2 regions of the Pseudomonas sp. NPDC089554 genome follow, and region 1 is predicted to be linked to the other one. Evidence: riboswitches for the same ligand, from Rfam matches in the RefSeq annotation. Region 1 holds a riboswitch; the other holds the start of a gene.

Region 1 (4,893 bases):
TGTTGAAAAATCCTACAAGAACGACTGACAGGTAAACAGGGTATAGCAGGCCGACACGGTTGTGCCGACCGACTTGGGGCGCTGCTCAAGCGCCTTGAGTAGAGGAGGGGGTGCAGCCGGGGTGTGGCTTGCTGACGCGCTGGTGCGAGGCGGGGTTGTTTTGCAGGGCTGTCCCGACGCGGGTTGGCCGTTGCAGCAACTGGCCATTGCAGTTGGGGCAGCGCCCTTGCAGGTGCTGTTCGGCGCAGGGACGGCAGAATGTGCACTCGAACGAACAGATCACTGCATCCGGGCTGTCGCCGGGCAGGTCGATGTCACAGCATTCGCAATTGGGGCGCAGCTCGAGCATGGCGTTACTCCGATAGACAGGAAAGCCTGGAGTGTGGGCCGATCACTCGCGGGCTGCAATCGTCAGCCAGGGCGGTAGAGGTGTGCGTGGCCAGCCCGGTACAAGGCCGAGTCGGCGAATGGCGCATCGCCTAGCACATGGCCCACCAGGATCAGCGCCGTGCGGCGAAACCCTTTGGCTTCTACCTGTTCGACGATGTCGGCCAGGGTGCCCTTGACCCAGTCCTGGTCCGGCCAGCTGGCGCGGTGCAGCACGGCGATCGGACACGTGTCGCCGTAATGGGGAAGCAGCTCGGTAACGATTCGTTGCAGGTGCCGGACACCCAAGTGAATGGCCAGGGTGGCGCGGTGCCGAGCCAGGTCCGCCAATTGCTCGCCGGGCGGCATCGGCGAGCTGTCGCCATAGCGGGTGAGAATGACGGTCTGCGCCACGTCGGGCAGGGTCAGCTCGCAACCGAGCAGGGCCGCGCTGGCGGCAGTGGCCGTTACCCCGGGCACGATCTCGAAGTCGATACCGAGCGCACGCAGATGGCGGATCTGCTCGCCGATGGCGCCGTACAGGCTCGGGTCGCCGCTGTGCACGCGCGCAACGTCCTGGCCGTTGGCATGAGCCAGGCGCATCGCTTCGATGATTTGCTCAAGGTGCAGCTCGGCACTGTTGATCACGGTTTCGGCGCTGTGCCCCTGCAGCACGGCAGGTGGCACCAGGGAGCCTGCATAGATGATGACCGGGCACTGGCGGATCAGGCGCTGGCCCTTGACCGTAATAAGCTCGGGGTCGCCGGGCCCGGCGCCGATGAAATAGACCGTCATGGCAAATCCTTGAAAAGCGGGAGGATAGGGCGATTATTCGCGACTGGCGATAGCCAGGGTAGCGGGTCCGAGTACTTGGCGGTCGACCCTTAGACGGGCCTGCGGGTGCTCGGATTGCGCCAACGCCAGGGCCGAGCTCTCGGCAACCCCCCAGCAACCGGTGTGCTCGAAGGCTGTGCTGGAGCGGTGACTGAGCTGGGGAGCCAGCGGCAGCAGGTGTTCGGCAGTGAATACCACCAGCGGTAGGGCAAGCCGTTCGGCCAGTTGCAGCAGGCCAGGTTCGTGCGCCTTGCTGTCGATGCTGGCGATGCCGCGCAGGGCCGAAAGGGGCAGTTGGTGCGCCGCGAGGGTTTGGCGTAGCAGGTTGTCCAGTGCTTCGACCGGACAGCCGCTGCGACAACCAAAGCCGGCATACAGCGCCGGCACTCTGGCGTGTTGGCTCATCAGGCGTGGCTTGCGCGACGATACAGCCAGGCGCTGAGCAGGCCCAGGGCAACCCAGAAGGCTGCGTTGGTCAGCCACGAGGCGATCACGAACTGTGACTCGAGCGCCTCGGGCGCGAGGCTTTCATGCACTTCTGGCTGTGGTGCGCCGATCAGGTGCGGGACCACCAGCAGCACGACGCCGGCGACCTTGAACAGCCAGTGCCTGGCGAACACCAGCAGGGCCAGGCCGGCGGCGGTGGCGGCGGCGGTGCCGACCCACCAGGTCTGGCGTTGGCCCAGGTCGGCGGCGGCGGTACCGGGCAGCTCCGGTGGCAACCCGAGGGTCGGCGCCAGGCAGAATACTGCGAAACCGGCCAGGCCCCAGAGTGCGCCGGTGCTGACCCGGCCGGGCTCGCGCAGGCTGTACAGGGCGGCGAGGATCAGGGCGAAGCCTACGGCGACGACCAGGTTGCCGCCGGTGGTGGAGAGGATGCGCTGCCAGCCGTCTTCCGGCGACCAAGCCTCTTCGCTGTGCTCGTGGGTGTGGGCGGCCGTTGCTTCGCCCGCATGGTCATGCTGTTCGGTAGCGGGGCCTGCGCTTTCGTAGGTTTCTGCCTGAAGAATCAGCGGGGCGACCCAGAAGCTTTGCAGCAGGGTCAGCAACAGGGCGGCGAGCAGGCCGCTGAAGCCGGCGGTGCGGGCGATTCGCGAGATCATGGGCGGGCTACTCAGTGGCAGGGGAAGGCGGCGCTGTGGCGGGTGTCGTGGGCGGCGTTGTGCACGGCCTCGATATGCGAGAAACCGGCGAAGTAGACCAGGCACAGGCCCAGCAGGCTGGCGCCGATGGCCACTACGAGGCGCTGGCTGAGGCTGACGGGGGTGGCGATGCTGTGTTTGGCGCTGGTGATGGGCATGACGCTTTCCTCTGCTTTTTTAGCAGCGGACAAGCGCGGCGCGCCCGGGCGTGGTTGGCCCAGGGGAATGCGACAGCGCCCGCCCTCCGCGGGGTGATCATTGAGCGTTGGGCCGGTCTCCGGGCTTGCGAGGTGGGGGTGGGGTCCCTGATGGCGTCACCTTCCCATGCCTTGGCGGGGGCACAGTGGTTCAGACGCTTCACTCGCTTACCGTTGCGGGGGCAGCACCGGAGTTGTCGGGCCCTGGGTGGGGCCTGCGACGCACCGGTTTCCCGTTTCACCCCCTGATTGGGGGCACCCGAACGCAATGTGCTAGCAAATCATGAGGAAATATTTCAGTCAATTCTAATCAATGGATTGGGATTGGGATTGGGATTGGGGCGCGGGCGTTGGGTGAATATCCATTTGCTTTGGTGGCGCTCATTCACCTTTTCGCCCTTACGGCGACTTACTTTTTTTCTTGGAAAAAAGTAAGCAAAAACCGCTTGCTCCCCCATACGGCCCTACGCTGTGCTCCGGGTTCCCTCGCTCCGGCGTCTTACGGGCCTTCGCGGCCTACGACTTGCTTCGCAAGTCTACATCTCGCGACTTCGGCTACGCCGAAGGGCGCTGCGCGCCAGGGCCCTCCAGACGCCTCCGCTCGGCCTTCTGGAAGTCGCGAAGATCAAGATCAAGATCAAGATCAAGATCAAGATCAAGATCAAGATCAAGATCAAGATCAAGATCAAAAGCCAAAGCCAAAGCCAAAGCCAAAGCTAAAGCTAAAGCCGGGCAGGGGCGGGCTGGGGCGTGTGGTGCATAAATAAAGCCACTCGCCATCCCACGGTTGACCACCCGCCAACCACTGCGTAGCCTTGCCAGTTCGAGGTTCTCCGGCGCCAGCCGGAGCTAAGACGGGAACGCGGTACAAGCCGCGGCTGCCCCCGCAACTGTAAGCATCCAAAGGGCCGACATAGCCACTGCGTATCACGCGGGAAGGCGTCGTCCGACTGGCCACAGGCCGGTAGGGTGCAAGCCAGGAGACCTGCCTCGTAACGTTTTCGACTTTCAACCGGGCGGGGTGATCCGGTGACGAACGTGCCCGGCCAGCAGCGTCCGTGGCTATCGTCCTGCATGCCCGCGCCACTGCTGCCAAGGGCATCGCGACATGAAAACACTGGCCAAACTCCCCGTCACCATCGTTACCGGCTTCCTCGGCTCAGGTAAGACCACCCTGCTGCGTCACATGCTCGACAACGCCCAAGGCCGTCGCATCGCGGTGATCGTCAACGAATTCGGCGAGCTGGGTATCGACGGCGAAATCCTCAAGCAATGCAGCATCGGTTGTACCGAAGAAGAAGCCAACGGCCGCGTCTATGAACTGGCCAATGGCTGCCTGTGCTGCACCGTGCAGGAAGAGTTCTTCCCGGTCATGCGCGAACTGGTCGCACGCCGTGGCGACCTCGACCACATCCTCATCGAAACCAGCGGCCTGGCCCTGCCCAAACCCCTGGTGCAAGCTTTCCAGTGGCCGGAAATCCGCAACGCCTGCACTGTCGATGCCGTCATTACCGTGGTCGACAGCCCCGCGGTCGCCGCCGGCACCTTCGCCGCTTACCCCGACCAGGTCGACGCCCAGCGCAAGCTCGACCCCAACCTCGACCACGAATCCCCCCTGCACGAACTGTTCGCCGACCAGCTGGCCAGCGCCGACCTGGTCGTATTGAACAAGGCCGACCTGATCGACGCCGCAGGCCTTGCCAAGGTCCGTGCCGAGGTGGCCGAGGAACTGCCGCCTGCGGTCAAGGTGATCGAGGCCAGCAGCGGCCGCTTGCCGCTGGACGTGTTGCTGGGTATCGGTGCCGAGTCCGAGGTGCACATCGATGGCCGCCGCACCCATCACGACTCGCACCACGACGACGATGACCACGACGACCACGATCACGACGCCTTCGACTCCATCTCCATCGACCTGCCCGAGGCCGACGAAAGCCTGCTGCTCGATGCTCTGACCCAGCTGGTCACCGAGTTCGGCATCCTGCGCGCCAAGGGCTTCGCTGCCATCCCCGGCAAGCCGATGCGCCTGCTGATCCAAGGCGTAGGTACCCGCTTCGACAAGCACTTCGACCGCGCCTGGCGCAGCGATGAGCCGCGTATTACCCGCCTGGTGCTGATCGGCCAGGACCTCGATGCCGTGCAGCTGGAAGCGCGCCTGCGCCAAGCCCTGGGCGCCTAAGCCATGCACCTGCTGCGGACCCAGCCCGGCGGCTTCGTGCCGGACGACAGCATCGCCGACCTCGGTCAGACCCCCGCCGAACTGGTGATCCTCTGCAGCGGCGATTCACACCTGGCACTGCTCGCCGACACCGCCGAGCAGCTGCCGGACGACTTCCCCAGCCTGCGCCTGGCCAACC
Region 2 (4,893 bases), on a different contig from region 1:
GCCAGGCTCATCAGTACGACAAAGCCCGCCATCACGCAAAGCGCTGGCAGCCATAGCAGCGACCACTGCGCCAGGCCTAATCCACCGAGCATCCAGAACATCACCGAACTGGTGGCGTGCGGGTCGCCGGTGTACAGCAGCAGGTTGGCCGCCGCCATCACCACGAACGACACCGCTACCCCGGCCAACAGCAGGCGATCGCTTTCCAAGCGTCCACCCCGGCTGGCCACGCCCAGCACCAGCAGCATGCTGCCCAGCGCGCCAAGGAAGGCCGCCAGCGGCAAGCTGAAGACGCCCGCGAACTGACCCAGGAACAGCACCACCATGACTGCGCCGAACACCGCACCCGCGCTGACACCGAGCAGGTGTGGGTCGGCCAGCGGGTTGCGGGTCACCGCCTGCAACGCCCCACCGACCAGCACCAAGCCGGCACCCACCAACGCGCCCAGCAACACACGTGGGGCGCGGATCTGCCAGACGATCTGCGCCTGGCCACGGCTGAAGTCGCCGCCATCACCCAGGCCGACGTTCTGCAACACGATGCCCGCGACCTTGGCCAATGGCACCTGGGCTGCACCGAAGCCTAGCGACAGCAGGCATGACAGCAGCAGTGCGGCAAACAGTGCGATGATCAACCAACGGTAAGCCACGGGGTTACGCACAGGCATCAGCGCGGTGCCTGCGCGATCAATTGCGGGTGCAGGGCCGCAGCCAGGGTTTCAATGGCCGCAGCGTTCTCCACCGACGGCGTTACTTGCAGATATGACAGCACCACGAAGCGCTGCTTGCGAATGGCCTCGACGCCGCCCAGGGCGGGGTGCTGCAACAGGAAGTCACGCTTCTGCTGCCAACTGGTGGGGCCGTAGTCGACGATCACGATCACCTCGGGGTCGCGCTCTACCACGCTTTCCCAGCCAACCTGGGTCCAGCTGGCCGCCACGTCGGCCATCACATTGTCGCCACCGGCCGTGGCGATCAGCGCCTGCGGCATGCCCAGGCGCCCGGAGGTGGTGGGGCGGTCTTCACCGCTGTCGTAGAGGAACACTCGTGGCCGCTCGGCGGTCTTGGCCAGCGCCTTACTCACCTGCTCGACCCGCTGGCGTAGTTGGGCGACCAGCGCCTGCGCGCGTTCGCGCACGTCGAAGATGCGCCCGAGGTTGTCCAGGTCACGGTACAGATCCTCGAGGCTTGCCGAACGTTGCGGCATGATCCACGAACAGGATTCGCTCAGTTCGTACACCGGGATGTCGAACGGCGCCAGGGTCTGCGGCGTGACCGGCCCGCCAATACGCATGCCGTAGTTCCAGCCGGCGAACAGCAGGTCGGCGTTCACCTCCAGCAGGTTCTCCACCGAGGCATAACGCGGGGCGATTTCCGGCAGGCCCTCCAAGGCCTTGCGCAGCGCCGGGTCTAGGGTCTTCCAGCCGCTGATACCGCTGTAGCCGACCATGTGCTCGCGCAGGCCCAGGGCCAGGAGCATGCCAGTGAGGTTGATGTCGTGGCTGACCGCGCGGGTCGGCGCCTGGGTGAAGGTGACGTCGCGTTCGCAACTGCGCACGGTCAGCGGGTAGTTGCTGGCCTGAGCGGCGAGGGGCAGGGCGGCCATCAGGGCCAGGCAGGGGAGCAGGGCTTTCATGCGGGGGTGATCCAGGTAATGCGTGGGTGGGAGGCCAGCGGGTGGCGGTCGACCAGCGCCTGCACGCCGAACACCTCGGCCAGGCAGTGTTCGGTCAGCACCTGGTGCGGCGTGCCGTGGGCGACGATGCGCCCGGCGTCGATGACGTACAGGCGGTCGCAGAAGGCCGCCGCCAGGTTCAGGTCGTGGAAGCTGGCCAGCAGGCTCAGGCCGGTGCCGCGCAGTTGTTGCAGCAGCGCGAGCTGGAAACGTGGGTCGAGGTGGTTGGTCGGCTCGTCGAGAATCAGCAGCTGGGGTTGCTGCACCAGCGCCCGGGCCAGCAGCACCCGTTGCTTCTCGCCGCCAGACAGACGTGTGAAAGCCTGGTCGGCCAGGGTGTCCAGTTGCAGTCGGGCCAGGGTGCTATCGACCAGGCCTGGCTCGCGGTCGCCTTCCAGCCACCCCAGGTGTGGCGTGCGGCCCATGGCCACGACATCGCGCACGCTCAGGCCGAAGTCTTCGGGAAACTCTTGCAGCATCACTGCAATGCGCTGGGCAGCCCAGCGCGGTGGGCGCTGCCAGATATCTTCGCCAGCGAGTGCCACGCGCCCCTGGTGCGGGCGGTTGAAGCGGTAGGCGCAGCGCAGCAGGCTGGTCTTGCCACTGCCGTTGGGGCCGATCAGGCCGACGAATTCGCCAGCGCCGACGGCAAGGTCGATGCCTTCGAGCAGCGTTGCCTGGCCCGGGCCGGGTGCCCAGTGCAGGTCTTCGATGCGCAAAGTAAGGGAGGACATGGCGTTGCGACCGTTGCAAGGTGAGTTCGACCCGAACGGAGGACGCGCTGGAGGGCTCGATGGCAAGGGTATGCCGCGAACACCGGCCCGCGCCCGCCCACCGCGGGAGTTGCCAATTGCTGTACCAGGCCGGTCTCCGGGCTTGCGAGGGGCATGAGGCATTCACCTTCCCATGCCGGCTGGCACAGTGGTGTATCGAATGCATCGCTCGCTTACCGTTGCGGGGGCAGCGCCGGACTACTCGCAAGGCGAGGCACCGGCTTCCCGTTTAATCCCCTGCACGGCGGCAGGGGACACCTGGAACAAGGGGCGCATCTGAGCATTTATGGGGGAAAGCGTCAACCGGAGTGGCCCTCGACGCATTCAAACCTTACGTTCGACCAACCCGGCCAGTACCGTCTCTAGTGCAGTGCTGCCCCGGCGCGGTGTACCTGCGAAGTCGATCCAACCCTGGTTGAAGCCGTCGAGCATTTGCATGCGCGGTAGCGGGTTATGCATGCCCTGGTCGCGAAACAACTGTTCCCAGGCCTGACGCGGCACGGCTTGGGCCTTCACCTCGCGACCCAGCAGGCGGCCTAGGGTACTGGCCAGCTCCAGCGGGGTGATGCGCTGCGGGCCTTCCAGTTCGATCACGCGCACGCCGTGCCAGTCTTCTTGCAACAATGCCGCTGCCGTGCGGCCGATATCGGCCGTGGCGACCATTGACACCGGTTTGTCCAGCGGTTGCAGGAAGCTGTGCAGTACGCCTTCGTCACGGGCCGGGGCGATATCCCACAGGCTGTTTTCCATGAACCAGCCAGCGCGCAGGAATGTCACCGGTATCGGCAACTGCCCCAGCTGGCGTTCCATCTCGCCGAGTTGCGACAGCAGGTTGGGCTGGTCGGCCTGGGCGCCGATGGTCGACAGGCACACAACCTTGCGGGGAGCGCAGGTACGCAATGCTGCGTGCAGGTTGGCAATGATGGCACGGGTTTCAGGGTAGTCGGGGCTAGGGTCGAAGTTCGGTGGCAACAGCACGAAAACACCCTCGGCACCGGAAAATGCCTGGATCAGAGCGGGGCGGTCATGCATGTCGGCAATCGCTACGCGGCAGCCTTCCGCCAGCCAGGACTCGCCCTTGGCAGCATCGCGCACCACGGCGCGCACCTCCTTGCCTGCGGCGAGCAGGTTGCGAGCGACGGTGCTGGCGACTTGGCCGGTGATACCAGTGATGACGTACATAGAGGGGCTCCGATTGAGCGCGGCGCAGTGCCGCGATGAGAGCCAGTGTGTGGTGCAGCAATTGATTAATCGATAACATCACTGTCATTTAATAAATGACATAACGGCATAAATATGGGCTTTGATGAACGCAGCCTCAACGGCATGAGCGTATTCGTGGCCATTGCCGACAGCGGCAGCTTTGCGGCTGCCGGCGATGTCATGGACATGTCGCAACCAGGGATCAGCCGCGCACTGGCACGGTTGGAAAAGCGACTGGGTATTCGTCTGTTCGACCGCACCACGCGTTCGGTCACGCTGACTGATGAAGGCCGACGCCTGTACGAACAGGTAGTGCCGTTGCTGGCAGCGCTGGATGAGGCGGCTACCTCGGTGACCGCAGGGGCGCAGGTTGTGCGTGGGCGCCTGCGGGTCAATGTCGACCCGTTCTTCGCTCGCCTGATGCTAGGGCCCGCGCTCGGAGGGTTTCTCGATGCGCACCCGCAGCTGGAACTCGAGCTGATCACCCGCGATCGTCTTGGCGACATGGTCGCGGACGGTTTCGACCTAGCCGTGCGCTTCGGCGAACCGCGGGCCTCCAGCCTAGTGGCGCGCAAGCTGCTTGATACCCGCATTCTCACGGTGGCGGCACCGGCCTACCTCAAGCGCTTCGGTTGGCCACGCACGCCTGCTGAACTGACCGAGCATCGTTGCATCCAGTTTCGCGATCCGCAGAGTGGTCGTCCGTTTCCCTGGGAGTTTCACCGCGCCCAAGAGCGCGTCGAGGTCGACACACGCGGGCAACTGCTGGTCAACGATGCCGGCAGTTTGCACAGCACCTGCCTGGCTGGGTATGGCGTGGCCCAGGTAATGGCGCTGGGCTCGGAACTGTTGCTGGCTGAAGGTCGTCTGGTGGAGTTGTTCGCCGATTGGCCGGATGAAGTGTTTCCGTTGTATGCGTTGTACCCGTCGCGGCACAACCCGCCGGCCAAAGTTCGAGCGTTCCTGGCGTTCGTGTTGGAAGTGGTGGGGCAATAGACGCGGCATCAGCGGTCGAATCACACCCGTTCTGCCATCGCCGCCAGCGCCACTGACATAGCCGCCGTACGGGTCTCGACCCCCAGCTTGATGAACACATGCTCCAAGTGCTTGTTCACCGTGCGTGGGCTGAGTTGCAAGATATCGGCGATGTCCTTGTTGGTCTTGCCGCAGCTCACCCAGCGCAACACTTCGACCTCGCGCTCGGTGAGCTGGAAGCGGCGCGACAGCGTGCCGTAGGCCGGG

What was found. Region 1 has a riboswitch for cobalamin ahead of ACQKPE_RS02490 (CbtB domain-containing protein). Riboswitches for the same ligand answer to the same signal wherever they lie in the genome.
Region 2: another riboswitch for cobalamin. It lies ahead of ACQKPE_RS08580 (ABC transporter ATP-binding protein); the one in region 1 lies ahead of ACQKPE_RS02490 (CbtB domain-containing protein).

What each region holds. Positions count from the first base shown of each region.
Region 1 covers NZ_JBNNVR010000004.1:39,007-43,899, forward strand. The annotation lists gene ACQKPE_RS02470 (DUF1272 domain-containing protein) at 86-349, opposite strand; gene cobM (precorrin-4 C(11)-methyltransferase) at 412-1,161, opposite strand; gene ACQKPE_RS02480 (cobalamin biosynthesis protein) at 1,195-1,587, opposite strand; gene ACQKPE_RS02485 (CbtA family protein) at 1,605-2,303, opposite strand; gene ACQKPE_RS02490 (CbtB domain-containing protein) at 2,315-2,500, opposite strand; cobalamin riboswitch at 2,593-2,817, opposite strand; gene ACQKPE_RS02495 (hypothetical protein) at 3,095-3,319, opposite strand; cobalamin riboswitch at 3,349-3,546, shown strand; gene cobW (cobalamin biosynthesis protein CobW) at 3,648-4,715, shown strand; gene cobN (cobaltochelatase subunit CobN) at 4,719-4,893, shown strand, end outside.
Region 2 covers NZ_JBNNVR010000019.1:35,717-40,609, reverse strand. The annotation lists gene ACQKPE_RS08590 (FecCD family ABC transporter permease) at 1-668, opposite strand, end outside; gene ACQKPE_RS08585 (ABC transporter substrate-binding protein) at 668-1,636, opposite strand; gene ACQKPE_RS08580 (ABC transporter ATP-binding protein) at 1,633-2,409, opposite strand; cobalamin riboswitch at 2,520-2,725, opposite strand; gene ACQKPE_RS08575 (NmrA family NAD(P)-binding protein) at 2,773-3,630, opposite strand; gene ACQKPE_RS08570 (LysR substrate-binding domain-containing protein) at 3,745-4,647, shown strand; gene ACQKPE_RS08565 (response regulator) at 4,668-4,893, opposite strand, start outside.